DNA from 2 places in the Streptosporangium sp. LJ11 genome. Region 1 is predicted to be linked to the other one. Evidence: riboswitches for the same ligand, from Rfam matches in the RefSeq annotation. Region 1 holds a riboswitch; the other holds the start of a gene.
The links. Region 1 has a riboswitch for cobalamin ahead of metE (5-methyltetrahydropteroyltriglutamate--homocysteine S-methyltransferase). Riboswitches for the same ligand answer to the same signal wherever they lie in the genome.
Positions count from the first base shown of each region.

Region 2: linked by a shared signal. The riboswitch ahead of ACTOQ3_RS20070 (CbtB domain-containing protein) and the one ahead of metE (5-methyltetrahydropteroyltriglutamate--homocysteine S-methyltransferase) in region 1 are both predicted to bind cobalamin.

Region 1 is NZ_JBPXMB010000017.1:126,935-133,997, reverse strand. Features, by position in the region: gene ACTOQ3_RS24950 (lytic polysaccharide monooxygenase auxiliary activity family 9 protein) at 1-165, opposite strand, end outside; gene ACTOQ3_RS24945 (SAM-dependent methyltransferase) at 812-1,609, opposite strand; gene metE (5-methyltetrahydropteroyltriglutamate--homocysteine S-methyltransferase) at 1,904-4,129, opposite strand; cobalamin riboswitch at 4,240-4,450, opposite strand; gene ACTOQ3_RS24935 (NUDIX hydrolase) at 4,636-5,370, shown strand; gene ACTOQ3_RS24930 (5'-methylthioadenosine/S-adenosylhomocysteine nucleosidase family protein) at 5,367-6,485, shown strand; gene ACTOQ3_RS24925 (hypothetical protein) at 6,554-7,063, shown strand, end outside.
Region 2 is NZ_JBPXMB010000013.1:30,010-37,072, forward strand. Features, by position in the region: gene ACTOQ3_RS20055 (magnesium chelatase subunit D family protein) at 1-478, opposite strand, end outside; gene ACTOQ3_RS20060 (histidine phosphatase family protein) at 475-1,038, opposite strand; gene ACTOQ3_RS20065 (CbtA family protein) at 1,035-1,772, opposite strand; gene ACTOQ3_RS20070 (CbtB domain-containing protein) at 1,780-1,974, opposite strand; adenosylcobalamin (AdoCbl) riboswitch at 1,992-2,125, opposite strand; gene dop (depupylase/deamidase Dop) at 2,250-3,767, opposite strand; gene ACTOQ3_RS20080 (acyltransferase family protein) at 3,855-5,012, opposite strand; gene arc (proteasome ATPase) at 5,267-7,030, opposite strand.

The DNA of each region.
Region 1 (7,063 bases):
CTCGTAGATGATGTCGCCGCAGTTGGAGACCCGGCCCTGGGCGCACATGGCCTGGCGGCTCGGCGGCGACGAGATGTAGCCGTGCGCGTTGGCGGGCGAGGCGATGAACACGGTCGAGGCGACGGCGATGATCGCCATCGCGAGGAAGGTGACCGTTCTGCGCATGTCCTGCTCCTTCGCTGGGGGGTGACTCGAATATAAAAGAAAGTTTCCTAACAGTAAACATTCGAGTCATGAAATATTCGGAAGCCGGTCAGGCGCGACGGCCCCTTCGGCCGGGCCCCGGGAGCGGCGGTTCTCACGGTTGGCCGCCCGGTCGCTCTTTTCGGGGATGACGGCCCTGATGTGGCGTCGGCACAGATGGCCGCGGTTGTCGCGGGAGGAACGGGAGGGAGCAGGCCTTGTCGGCGGCCGCCGCGGCAGGGCGGGTACACGGGCGGCCGGACCTTGATACGAGCCAGGACGGCGCGAAACCGCGCGCTGTCCCCGCTTGCCCCACGGTCAAACGGTCAACGCTTGCCCCACGGTCAAGACGAAGGACAGCGGACGACATCGCCGGCCGACCGGCAGGTGGACCTTGCCGGTCACCCACCCCGAGAAAGGCCGGGCTGCCCACGGGCAGCGGCCCCGCCGATCATCGTCTGCGAAGGAGGTGCGCCCGAGCTCGGCGCAGATCGTGTGGACGGCGTCGACTCGGGCGGCCGGCAGGTGGGTGTGCTCGCGCGGCGGGAAGGTCTCCCCCGGCCGTTTCGTGAACCTGGAACGGATCACCATCGGGACCCGGTGGACGTCTCCCGAAGGGACGCGACCCCTACGGAACTCTCGCGACCATGCCGAAGATGCCGGGTTCCGCGAGGTCGGGGATGGGGTCGAAGTCGTCCTCGGGGCGCCAGCCCTGGACGGGGACGATGCCCGGAGCCAGGAGCTCCAAGCCCTCGAGCCACGCGGCCATGTCCGCGCGGGTGCGGCCGACGACGGCTCCCTGACGGGTGCGGCCGTACAGCTCCTGGCCCTTCTTCGCCAGGTCTCCGGTCAGCTCGCCGGGGTGGCCGTGGGAAATGGCCACGTAGCTGCCGGACACCAGCGGGCGACGGATCTCGGCGATGATGCCGGCCGCCTCCTCGTCGTCGGGGATGAAGTGCAGGACGGCCAGCAATAACACTCCCACCGGCTGGGTGAAGTCCAGGTAGTCGTGGACCGTGGGGTGCCGCAGCAGGGCGGCCGGGTCGCGGATGTCGGCCGGGACGACCACCGTGCCGGGGTTGTCGGCGAGCAGCGCGCGAGCATGGACGAGCACCACGGGATCGTTGTCGACGTAGACCACCCGTGAGCTCGGCGCCGCGCGCTGGGCCACCTGATGAACGTTCTCCTGCGTCGGCAACCCGGCGCCGATGTCGAGGAACTGGCGGACGCCCGCGTCGACGAGGGTGCGCACGGCCCGGCTCAGGAAGGCACGGTTGGCCCTGGCGTTCTCGCGCGCGTTCGGCACGGACTGGAGCACCATATCGGCGGCTTCACGATCCGAGGCGAAGTGGTCCTTGCCGCCCAGCAGGTAGTCGTATATGCGTGCCGCGCTCGGCACGGTCAAGTCCACGCCCGGTATATCCATGGACGAAAGGTTAATGAATCAAGCTCCTTCATCGGCGTTTTTCGCGCAAAGGCTGGACATCGGTCCCCGGCCGCCCGAGCGAGGTCTGCGCGCTCGCCAGGAGTCAGCCGTTCCGGCATGCACGACCTCGGCCGAACGTAGAGGCGCTCGATCAACGATCTTCTGCACCGGCCCGCCTGGCGACGCCGCGACGCAGGACCCCGGCAAGCCACGAGACCGGCCCCTGCCTCCGAGGCTCGATCATGTGGCTGAAGCTCCTCACCCCAGCCACATGATCGAACCTCTGAACCGGCTCTAGACCGCTTCCGCGCGGACACGCAGGGCAGCCTCGACCATGTTCCTGAGGCTGGCCTCCGTCTCCGGGTAGTCGCGGGTCTTCAGGCCGCAGTCGGGGTTGACCCAGAGCAGGGCCGGATCCACCGAGGCCGCGGCCGTACGCAGGGCGGCCTCGATCTCCCCGACCGAGGGCACCCTGGGCGAGTGGATGTCCCACACGCCGGGCCCGATGCCGCGCGCGTAGCCGAAGGCGCGCAGGTCGTCCAGGAGTTCCATCCGGGAGCGGGCCGCCTCGACGCTGGTCACGTCGGCGTCCAGGTCGCCGATCGCGCCGATGATCTCTCCGAACTCCGAATAGCACATGTGGGTGTGGATCTGCGTGCTGTCGGCCACCCCGCTGGTGGCCAGCCGGAACGCGGCGACCGCCCACTCCAGGTATGCCTCGTGGTCGGCCCGCCGCAGCGGCAGCAGCTCCCGCAGCGCGGGCTCGTCGACCTGGATGATCCTGATGCCCGCCGCCTCAAGATCGCGGATCTCGTCGCGCAACGCCAGCGCCACCTGCCTGGCGGTCTCGCCCAGTGGCTGGTCGTCGCGGACGAACGACCAGGCCAGCATGGTCACCGGGCCGGTGAGCATGCCCTTGACCGGCTTCTTCGTCCGCGACTGCGCGTAGGAGGCCCAGCGCACCGTCATCGGCTCGGGACGGGAGACGTCGCCGAACAGGATCGGCGGGCGGACGTAGCGGCTGCCGTACGACTGCACCCAGCCGTGCTCGGTGGCGGCGTAGCCCTCCAGCATCTCGGCGAAGTACTGGACCATGTCGTTACGCTCGGGCTCGCCGTGCACCAGCACGTCCAGGCCGATGTCCTCCTGCAGCGCGATGACGCGGTCGATCTCGGCCTCCATCCTGCGCTCGTACCCGGCCCTGTCGATGTCGCCCGAGCGCATGGCGGCGCGGGCCTGGCGCACCTCGCCGGTCTGTGGGAAGGAGCCGATGGTGGTGGTGGCCAGCGGCGGCAGGCCCAGGTCGGCGTTCTGCACGGCGAGCCGCTCGGCGTGCGGGGCGCGCGGGCTGCCCTCGCCCAGGGCATCCAGCCTGGCTCGCACCCGGGGGTTGAGGAACCGCTCGACGGTCCTCTCCCCCGCGACGACCTCCTCGCCGTTCAGCGCCCGGCCGATCCGTACGACCTCGTCGACCTTCTGCCTGGCGAAGGCCAGCCGCTCGCGCAGCCGCGGGTCCAGCGAGGTCTCGGCGTCCAGGTCGAGCGGGACGTGCAGCAGCGAGCAGGAGGTGCTCACCACCAGCCGGTCGCTCAGGCCGAGCAGCGCGGCGCAGGTCGCCAGCGCCTTCGCGATGTCGGTACGCCAGACGTTGCGGCCGTCGACGACCCCGGCGACGAGGGTCTTGCCGGGCAGCCCACCGGCGGCGGCCAGCGCCTCCAGGTTGCCGGGCGCCGAGACGAAGTCCAGGCCGACGGCCTCGACCCGGCTGCGGGCCAGGATCTCCAGTGCGGGCCCGATCTCGCCGAAGTAGGTGGCCACCAGCAGCCGGGGGCGGCTGCTGAGCTCCCCCAGCCGCGCGTAGGCCCGGCGCAGCGCGGCCAGCTCCTCCTCCGTATGGTCGGCGGCCAGTACCGGCTCGTCCAGCTGCACCTCGGCCACCCCCGCCGCGGCCATCCGCTCCAGCAGCTCGGCGTAGGTCTCCAGCAGGCCGTCCAGCAGCCGCAACGGCGCGAAGCCGGGCTCGGTGGACTTGGCCAGCAGCAGGAACGACAGCGGCCCGACCAGCACCGGCCGGGTCTCGACGCCCAGCCGCCGCGCTTCGGCGTACTCGGCCAGCGGCTTGCTCCAGTCGAGCCGGAACCGGGTCTCGGGGCCCACTTCCGGAACCAGGTAGTGGTAGTTGGTGTCGAACCACTTGGTCATCTCCAGCGGTGCGACCCCCTCGGCGCCGCGGGCCATCGCGAAGTACGGGTCCGCGGCACCGGAAAACCGCTCGGGCACCGCGCCCACCATGACGGTGGTGTCCAGCACGTGGTCATACAAGGAGAAGGTGTTGGACGGCACCGCGTCCAGCCCCGCCTCCGACAGCTTCCGCCACACTCCTTGCCGCAACCCGGCGGCCGTCTCCTGCAAGCCGGCGGCGTCGACCCGCCCGGCCCAGTGATCCTCCGTCGCCCGCTTCACCTCGCGACGGCCCCCGATACGGGGATAACCCAAAACGGTCGTGGTGACCTTGCTCATGGCGTCCTTCCCTCGGCTCATGCCATGCCGACCCACGGCCACACGGAAGGAACACCCAGGAAAAACCCATCCCAGGCCCTCCCACGAGACCACGGATCACCGCACACCGGACGGCGCACGAGCGGCTGGCAGGTCTTCGGACTCGCGGGCATCACACACACTCCTACTGACCGTCGCTTCCCAGATGACACGCACCCAGTGCCGATGACGGCGTTCGTTCCCACTCACCGCTGCGGGGCAGTCCCGGAATCACACCGGGTTCCCTCTTACGACTCCCGACACCAACACGGCACCGGGAGAACCAACCGCGCCACGAGCATAACCCGCCCCCACCCCCACCGGACCGGGACGCCACCCAGCGGATCGATGAGGCAGGGATCACCTTCGATCACCCGGCCGCGCGCTCATCCCCATCAGCGTGAAGTAACCCTCAGCGGACCGTGGCTGTCTAGAACTAACCATTGCGCTACTTTCTGTCAAAGTGACAGAAATCTAATGTCGCCTCCATGAGCGATGACCGATGGGAGCCACCAGCCGTCCTGCTCGCCGTTGACCTGGTGATCCTTACCTTGCGCGAATCGCGCCTGCACGTGCTCCTCGTCGAGCGTGGCATCGAGCCGTGCAAGAGTGCCCAAGCTCTGCCAGGCGGCTTCCTTCAGCATTCGGGAGAGAGCCTCATCGAGGCGGCTCACCGGGAGCTGGCGGAGGAGGCCGACCTGGATGTCGAGACACTCCGCCTTGAGCAACTCGGCGTCTATGACGACCCTGGCCGTGACCCTCGCGGCCGGGTGGTGAGCGTTGCCTATCTGGCCATCGCCCCTCGGCTGCCCGAGCCGATCGCCGGGACCGACGCCGCCCGCGCAGGCTGGCAATCCACCGACCGGGTGCTTTCCGGAGCGTTGAAGCTCGCTTTCGACCACCGGCACATCGTCGCGGACGGCGTCGAGCGCGCCCGCGTCAAGCTTGAGCATTCCGCACTCGCCACAGCCTTCTGCAGGCCGACCTTCACGATCACCGATCTCCAGGACGTGTACGAGGCGGTATGGGGGATGCCACTCGACCCCCGCAACTTCTACCGCAAGGTCCAGAAGACCGAGGGCTTCATCGTCTCTGCCGGTTCGGCACGGAAGGCCGCGACCGGACGACCGGCTCGGCTGTTCAAAGCCGGCCCTCGCGATGTTCTGAACCCCCCGATGATCCGGCCCACCGACTCGCCAAACGGAAAGGAACCAACGCAGTGAGCCTCGTCGTGATCCTCACCGCACTAGACCTGGAATACCAGGCGATCCGAGAGAAGCTGATCAACCCGCGCCTGCACCGACACCCGCAAGGCACCCGCTTTGAGGTGGGCCGACTGGCGGACGGGCGATCCCGGGTGGCCCTCGCCCACGTCGGCAAGGGCAATCACTCCGCGGCGGTGCTCACCGAACGCGCCATCGCCGAATTCCAACCGGCCGCTCTCCTGTTCGTGGGTGTGGCCGGCGCGCTGCATCCGGACATCGCTCTCGGAGATGTGGTGGTGGCCACGCACATTTACGCCTTCCACGGTGGGACCAGCGAGGATGACCGCTTCAGGAGCCGTCCCCGCGTCTGGGAGACCTCGCACGCCGCCGAGCAGATCGCCCAGCACCTGTGCCGCAGCGGTGCCTGGGGCAAGGATCTCGATTCCCGCCCGGATGTGCACTTCGGGCCGATCGCCGCAGGAGAAGTGGTCCTGAACTCCCGGCTCTCCTCACACGCCCGCTGGATTCGCGACAACTACAACGACGCGCGGGCGATCGAGATGGAAGGCGCAGGCGTGGCGCAGGCCGGGCAGCTGAACCGAGCGCTGCCGGTGGTCGTGATCCGGGGCATCAGCGACCGAGCCGACGGCACCAAGGAGACCACGGATCGCGAACGGTGGCAGCAGCGGGCAGTCGCCAACGCGGCCGCGTTCGCCGCAGCTCTCGCCGAAGAACTGTCCACCGAAGAGCCCACGAGAAGGAGCTCCACCATGCCCGACACGACCAGGAACATCGCGAAGGGGAACGCTCGCGTGGGAGTGCAGGCAGGTACCGTACACGGCGGCATAAGGATCTCTCCCGAACCGTCCAGACCGACGGACCTGCCCGAAGCGCTGCTCTCCTTCCGCACCCGGCTCCAGCAGGCACGGGCGGCGGAACGTTTGGACGAGGTGACCTACAAGGCGGCGGAAGCGGAACTCGCCGTGGCCGACCAAGCGCTGAACACGGAGACGCCGGACCGGAAGAACATGCTGACGCTGGCGCTCAAGAAACTACGCGGACTCGTCGGTGATGTGGCCGAGCTGGCGGCGGAGCTGACAGTCATCATCGCCCTTGCCCAGGCCCTGTCATGACAGAACCCGGGCACCACGGCGGCAACGTGGCCGCGGGTTCCGCTCAAGTCGGAGTGCAGGCCGGGACGGTGCACGGCGATGTCGTTTACATGACGACACCACAGGACTCACCGGAGACCAAATTCCGGACGGGTGTCTCCTTCCTGCAGGGGCGCATGCCGAAACAGGCCCGGCAGCTCATCCGCGAGGCAATGACCGACTACACCACCAACGAGGTCTGCTTCTACTGGCTCCTCGCCATGGTGAGCGGCCGGACCCGGCACGAGTTGAACAAAGACGAGACCGTCCAGCTAAGAGACAGGAGCGCCATCCTTCGGCTCTCGGGCGAGGACGCGTGGCGGGACGGCGTACGGATCATCGACCGTCTCCTGGAGTCGGCCGGTAAGGCCGAGGCGGACATCCGCGTTGTGGTCAAAGAGCTCGACGCGCTACGCGAACCGCAACGCGGCCTGATCCTGGAGCACTTGGAGCTGTACCTCGACGGCCCGATCGAGGACCATCTGTGGCACCGGGCGCTGTCGAAAGCCAAAACGGACCAGATGGCCAGCGACCGGGAAGATCGAATCTGGAAATTCTTC
Region 2 (7,063 bases), on a different contig from region 1:
TGTCGAGGGAGCCGACGAGGCGGTCCTCGGAGGCGCCGACGGGCAGTTCGACGAGGCGGGCGGGCCGCGCTCCACCGGGCCGCACGGTGCCGGACCGGGCTCCGCCGGACCGGGTTCCGCCGGGCTGAACGGTGGCGGGCGGGGTGGGCCGGTCGCCCGGTTCGGTACGGCCATCGTGCGGCCCGTCCGGGCAGCCGGGGTCGGGGGCGGCGGGGTCGCAGGAGAAGCGGCAGCCGGTCACCACCTCGACGGGCGGCAGGAGCGCGGCCAGCGCCCGCACGACCGTGGACTTGGCGGTGCCCTTCTCCCCCCTGACCAGCACTCCCCCGACGCGGGGGGAGACCGCGTTGAGGATCAGCGCGAGTTTCAGGTCCTCCAGCCCCACGATCGCGGTGAAGGGATAGCGGGAGTCACGCACCTTCGGGTTCTCCTGTCCGTCTCGTCGAATCAAAGGGTCGCCGGGCGCTCTGACCGTCATGGGAGGTAGCTGAGCCGCCAGCGCCCGCCGCGCCCGGTGAGCGTCACGCGGGCCAGCGGCGCGACGTCGACGCGCCAGAAGGCCTGGGCGGGGGCGCCGAGGGCGTGGACGACCGCGGCGCGGATGACCGCCGGGTGGGTGACCGCGACGGCCCTGCCGGGGGCGCGGACGGCGAGCCAGCCGGACACCCTGGCCAGGAGCGCGGTGACCGGCTCCCCGCCGTGCGGCGCCGCGCCGGGGTCGCCGAGCCAGGAGGCGAGCGCCTCGGGTTCCGCGGCCTCGACCTCGCCGAGCGTCATCCCGCTCCAGCGGCCGTAGTCGCAGTCGGCCAGCAGCGGGTCGTGCTCGGCCCGCAGGCCGAGCGCCGCCGCCGTCTGGACGCAGCGCAGTTCGGCGGGGCAGGCCGCGGGACCCGGGCCGAGGTCCCGCGCCATCCCCTCGGCCCGGCGCAGGCCGCGTTCGTCGAGTGGTTCGTCACCCGGGAACGCGGCCCGTACCGTCGCCGAGGTGGAGGCGTGGCAGACCAGGAGCAGGCGGGTGACCCCCGAGGGGGTCGTCACACCGGGCCGCGCCTGCGGGCGGCGAAGGCGAACAGCGCGCCGACGCCGGCCCAGAAGACCACCTGGGTCCCCATGGAGGCGACCCGGAAGTCCCACAGGAGGTCGGCGGGGAAGCCCCGGGGCACCTCCGAGATCTTCGGCATGAGGATCCAGGCCGCGACGACGGGGACCAGGAAGGTGGCACCCGCCGACAGCCAGCGCACCCACGGTTCGCTCCGCGAGGCGTAGCGGTGGGCGGCGGTGCCGGCGGCGACCGCGAGGATCCCGATGACCACCGCGACCAGGTAGAGCACGGTGCGCCGGCCGATGGTCTCCGGGTCACCGACGGCCGGCGGGTTGGCGGGATATTTCATGAACGGGATGAGGACGATGGCGATGAACGCCGCGGCTGCGAGGGTGACCGCGAGCACCGGCTCCGATCGGGGTCCCGCCCGGCCGCGTACGGCCGCGTAGACGAGGGAGAACAGGCCCCCGACCGCCAGGCCGTACAGGCCGAGGGCGAGGAAGAGCCCGAAGCGCTGCCCGCCCCTGCTGACCAGGGCCTCCTCGTCGTGGGAGTGGGCCGCTGCCCCGGTGTCGTCGTGTGATCCGGCCGGGGAGGCGGCCGCGGCCGCCTCCTCCAGCGCGATGGCCTGGTCGATGCGCGGTTCGCCGACGGTGTAGGCGAAGACGGCCGCGAGCAGCCCTGCGAGCAGTCCGACGACGAGGCCCCGGACGATGAGTTTGGTGATCACCTGTGGCTCAGTGGCACGGCACGCCGAGCAGGTGACGCCCGTCGTGCATGAGTTCGTGCAGGTAGTTCCCCGCCTGTGAGATCGCTCCCTGGTCGAAGGTGACCAGGTAGGCGAGGAGCAGCAGCACCGGTACGGCGAGCAGCCAGCGGGTGAGCGAGGGCCATGGGATGGGCTGGGTGTGCGGTGCCGAGATCTGGCTCACGGCCACCTCCTCCGGGATTGACGCGTCCCTTTTCGTAGGTCGGTGGCGGCCGAGTGTGACCTGGCTTCCGGCTTCTGAGAGCCGGTTACAGTGGCGCGACCGCACCGGAGTTTCACCGGATTTCCCTCGCACCGCCACAAAACACCCGGAACGTATCCCGGTTCTCCGTCCCCCGTCAATCCGGGTGTCCGGTTTGACGGGCTCGGGCCGTCACGGGGTCCGGGCATGACGAGGGGGGAGGTGGCCAGGCCTGGCCACCTCCCCCCTCGCGGGAGTCACTGTTCGCCGGTCAGCGCCGTCACCAGCTCCGCGGCGGTACGGCAGCGGTCGAACAGCTCGCCCACGTGGGCCTTGGTGCCGCGCAGCGGCTCAAGGGTGGGGACGCGCTGCAGCGACTCACGGCCGGGGATGTCGAAGATGACCGAGTCCCAGGAGGCCGCGGCCACCGACTCGCTGTACTGGCTCAGGCAGCGGCCGCGGAAGTAGGCCCGGGTGTCGTTGGGCGGCACCTCGATGGCCCGCTGGACCTCTTCCTCGGTGACCAGGCGCTGCATGCGGCCCCGGGCGACCAGCCGGTTGTAGAGCCCCCGGTCGGGGCGGATGTCGGAGTACTGGAGGTCGACGAGCTGCAGGCGCGGGTGCGACCAGGGAAGGCCGTCACGGGTGCGGTAGCCCTCCAGGAGCTCCAGCTTGGCCACCCAGTCGAGCTCCCTGGACAGCTGCATCGGGTCCTCCGCCAGGCGGGTGAGGACCGACTCCCAGCGCTCCAGGATGTCCTTGGTGGGCTCGTCCAGGCCGTTGGCGCTGCGCTCCTCGGCGTACTTGCGGGCGAGCTCCAGGTATTCCATCTGCAACTGCACCGCGGTCAGCTTGCGGCCGTCGCGCATGGAGATCTCGTACTTGAGCGTGGGGTCGTGCGAGACCGCGCGCAGGGCCTGGACGGGGTTGTCCACGGCCAGGTCGCGGGTGAAGTAGTTGTCCTCGATCATGGCCAGGACGAGCGCGGTCGACCCCAGCTTCAGGTAGGTCGAGATCTCCGACATGTTGGCGTCGCCGATGATGACGTGCAGGCGGCGGTATTTCTCCGGGTCGGCGTGGGGCTCGTCCCGGGTGTTGATGATCGGCCGCTTGAGCGTCGTCTCCAGGCCCACCTCGACCTCGAAGAAGTCGGCCCGCTGGCTGATCTGGAAGCCCTCGCCCCGGGAGTCCTGGCCGATGCCGACCTTGCCCGCGCCGGTGACGACCTGCCGGGAGACGAAGAACGGCGTCAGGTGCCTGACGATGTCGGCGAACGAGGTGGCCCGGCGCATGAGGTAGTTCTCATGGCAGCCGTAGGAGGCGCCCTTGTTGTCGGTGTTGTTCTTGTAGAGCTGGATCGGGGCGTTGGCCGGCATCGCCGAGGCGCGGACCGCCGCGTCGTGCATCACCCGCTCGCCCGCCTTGTCCCAGATCACCGCCGCCCTGGGATTGGTGCACTCGGGCGTGGAGTATTCGGGGTGGGCGTGGTCGACGTACAGCCGGGCCCCGTTGGTGAGGATCACGTTCGCCAGGCCGAGGTCCTCGTCGGTCAGCTGGCTCTGGTCGGCCACCTCCCGCGCGAGGTCGAACCCCCGTGCGTCCCGCAGCGGGTTCTCCTCCTCGAAGTCCCATCGCGCGCGCCGAGCCCTCGCGGCCGAGGCCGCCAGATAGGCGTTCACGACCTGAGAGGAGGTCACCATCGCGTTGGCCCCCGGCTGTCCGGGCACGGAGATGCCGTACTCGGTCTCGATGCCCATCACCCGCCGTACCGTCATGCGCACCCTCTGTTCGTCAGGGACTGATTCTCTCCGTGGTATCTATTCCCGACCCTAGACCCTTCACTATGCCCGGTGGTCGGACAGTTATGGCACCGAAGCCTTTTCGCCCGTTGCGAGGGGGATCGAGGAGAGCGCGGGGAGCTGTGACGGGGACGGGGATGCGGCCCTTCTCCGCCTCCTGGACTTGACGAACTCCTGAAGCGGGCGCTCGGCCAACCGGTACACCAGGTAGGAGAACGCCATCGCGGCCAGCACGGTGACCAGCGCGGTCAGCGGGGGCGGCAGCACGTCCCGCAGGGCGGGGACGATCAGGACCGCGGCCGGGGTGTGGAACAGGTAGAGCGGGTAGGTGAGCGCGCCCAGGACGACCAGGCCGCGCCAGCGCAGCCACCCCAGCCAGCCGAGCGCCACCATCGCCATGAGCACGTAGAAGCCGATCACGGTGGCGACCACGGCCCACTCGGGCACGGGCATCGCGGCGTAGCCGACGTTCTCGATCCGCCCGGCCACCCGGTCGATCGCCGCGTTCACCGCCAGGCCGCCGCTGATCCCGGCGAGGCACCACAGGACGAGCCTGGGGCCGAACTTCGTCATCAGGAAGAACGCCATGCCGCCGACGAAGTACGCCGCGTACTTGGGCATGACCACCAGGTCCACCCAGGCCTCCTCGCTCCCGGCGAAGAACCCGGCCGCCAGCAGCCAGACGCCCATGAAGGCCAGGCAGCGGTTGAGCGTCACCCCGGCGATCACCAGGATCGAGATCAGCACGTAGAAGCGGAGCTCCACCCACAACGACCAGTAGACGCCGTTGGCGTCGTAGACGCCGAGGGCCCGCTGGAGCATCGTGAGGTTGATCCCGTACTCGCCGAGGCTGAGCTTGGGGTCCAGGGCCGTGGCGGCGGTCAGCCCGTAGACCGCGGCGGTGACGGCCACGCTGACCCAGTAGGCGGGAAAGAGCCGCACCAGCCGGGAGAGGGCGAACGCCCCCAGGCCCCGCCCCCAGATGCTCATCAGGATCACGAAGCCGCTGATCATGAAGAACAGCTCGACGCCGAGGATGCCGAGCCCGGAGATGGTGGAGATCGCCGGGAACAGCTCGGCCGGGCGGTCGCCCCACACCGAGGCGAAGGCGATGAAGTAGTGGAAGGCGAGCACCGCCATGGCGGCGAGGAAGCGCAGGAGGTCGAGCTCGGCGAGGCGGCCGCCTCCCCGAGGCGCCTCGCGGGGGCCCGCGCCGTTCACCGGGCGGCCGGGCCGGAATGTTCACGCACGCCACTTGGACGGCGTCTCGATCATTCGGGTTCCCCGTGACGGCCGTCTATTTCCGTTCCCTTCAGGGACGGGTGTGAAAGGAGATACGGACTCGCAAGGACGAAAATGGATAAAACCGGACAAAGTTTATCAACTGCCGAACGCCCGCGCCATCGACGAGGGTTTTCGGGAAGACGCCGGCGGCGCGGCCCCCGGGAGGGGGCCGCGCCGCCGGTCACACGTGGTTACAGGTACTGACCGGTGTTGGCCACCGTGTCGATGGAGCGCCCGGCCTCGGTGCCCTGCTTGCCCGTCACGAGGGTGCGGATGTAGACGATCCGCTCGCCCTTCTTGCCGGAGATGCGGGCCCAGTCGTCGGGGTTGGTGGTGTTGGGCAGGTCCTCGTTCTCGGAGAACTCGTCCACGCAGGCCGCCAGAAGGTGCTGGATCCGCAGGCCCTTCTGCCCGGTCTCCAGGAACTGCTTGATCGCCATCTTCTTGCCGCGGTCGACGATGTTCTGGATCATCGCGCCGGAGTTGAAGTCCTTGAAGTACAGGACCTCCTTGTCGCCGTTGGCGTAGGTCACCTCGAGGAAGCGGTTCTCCTCGCTCTCGGTGTACATCCGCTCGACGACCCGCTGGATCATGCCGGAGATGGTCTCCTGGCGGTTGGCGCCGTGCTCGGAGAGGTCCTCGTCGTGCAGCGGGAGCTCGGGGATGAGGTACTTGGAGAAGATGTCCTTGGCCGCCTCGGCGTCCGGCCGCTCGATCTTGATCTTGACGTCCAGGCGGCCGGGCCGCAGGATCGCCGGGTCGATCATGTCCTCGCGGTTGGAGGCGCCGATCACGATGACGTTCTCCAGGCCCTCGACGCCGTCGATCTCCGACAGGAGCTGGGGAACGATGGTGTTCTCGACGTCGGAGGAGACGCCCGAGCCTCGGGTCCGGAAGATCGAGTCCATCTCGTCGAAGAACACGATCACCGGGGTGCCCTCGGAGGCCTTCTCACGAGCCCGCTGGAAGACCAGGCGGATGTGCCGCTCGGTCTCGCCGACGTACTTGTTGAGAAGCTCGGGACCCTTGATGTTGAGGAAGAAGCTCTTGCCGGACTGGCCGGTCTTCTCCGCGACCTGCTTGGCCAGGGAGTTGGCGACGGCCTTGGCGATGAGCGTCTTGCCGCAGCCGGGCGGCCCGTAGAGCAGGACGCCCTTGGGCGGGCGGAGCTTGTGCTCGCGGAAGAGGTCGGCGTGCAGGTACGGGAGCTCGATGGCGTCCCGGATCTGCTCGATCTGCCGCATGAGCCCGCCGATCTCCTCGTAGGAGATGTCGGGCACCTCCTCCAGGACGAGCTCCTCGACCTCGGACTTGGGGATGCGCTCGTAGACGTAGCCCGAGCGGGGTTCGAGCAGCAGGGAGTCGCCCGCCCGGATCGGCTGGTCCATCAGCGACTCGGCGAGTTTCACCACCCGCTCCTCGTCCGCGTGCGAGATCACCAGCGCGCGCTGACCGTCCTCGAGGAGCTCCTTGAGCATCACGATCTCGCCCAGGTCCTCGAAGCCGAGGGCCTCGACCACGTTGAGCGCCTCGTTGAGCATGACCTCCTGGCCACGCTTCAACGACTCGACGTCCACCGCGGGACTCACGTTCACCCTGAGTTTGCGGCCGCCGGTGAAGACCTCCACCGTGCCGTCTTCCCTGGTTTCGAGGAACACACCGAACCCGGACGGCGGTTGCGCCAGCCGGTCTACCTCCTCCTTCAAGGCGACGATCTGGTCCCTGGCCTCCTTGAGGGTGGCCACCAGACGCTCGTTCTGGCCGGTTACGGCCGCGAGGTTCGCCTGCACGTCATGGAGACGCTCTTCGAGAATCCTGGCCTGCCGGGGAGACTCCGTCAGCTTCCGACGCAACGCGGTGATCTCCTCCTGCAGGAAGGAGACCTGTGTTGTGAGGTCGGCGACCTCCCGTTCGCGCTGCGCGGCACGAGCCTCAGCGTCGTCGCGAGCTGCCACGGCGTCACCTCCTTCCCAGTCGAGACCGACTAC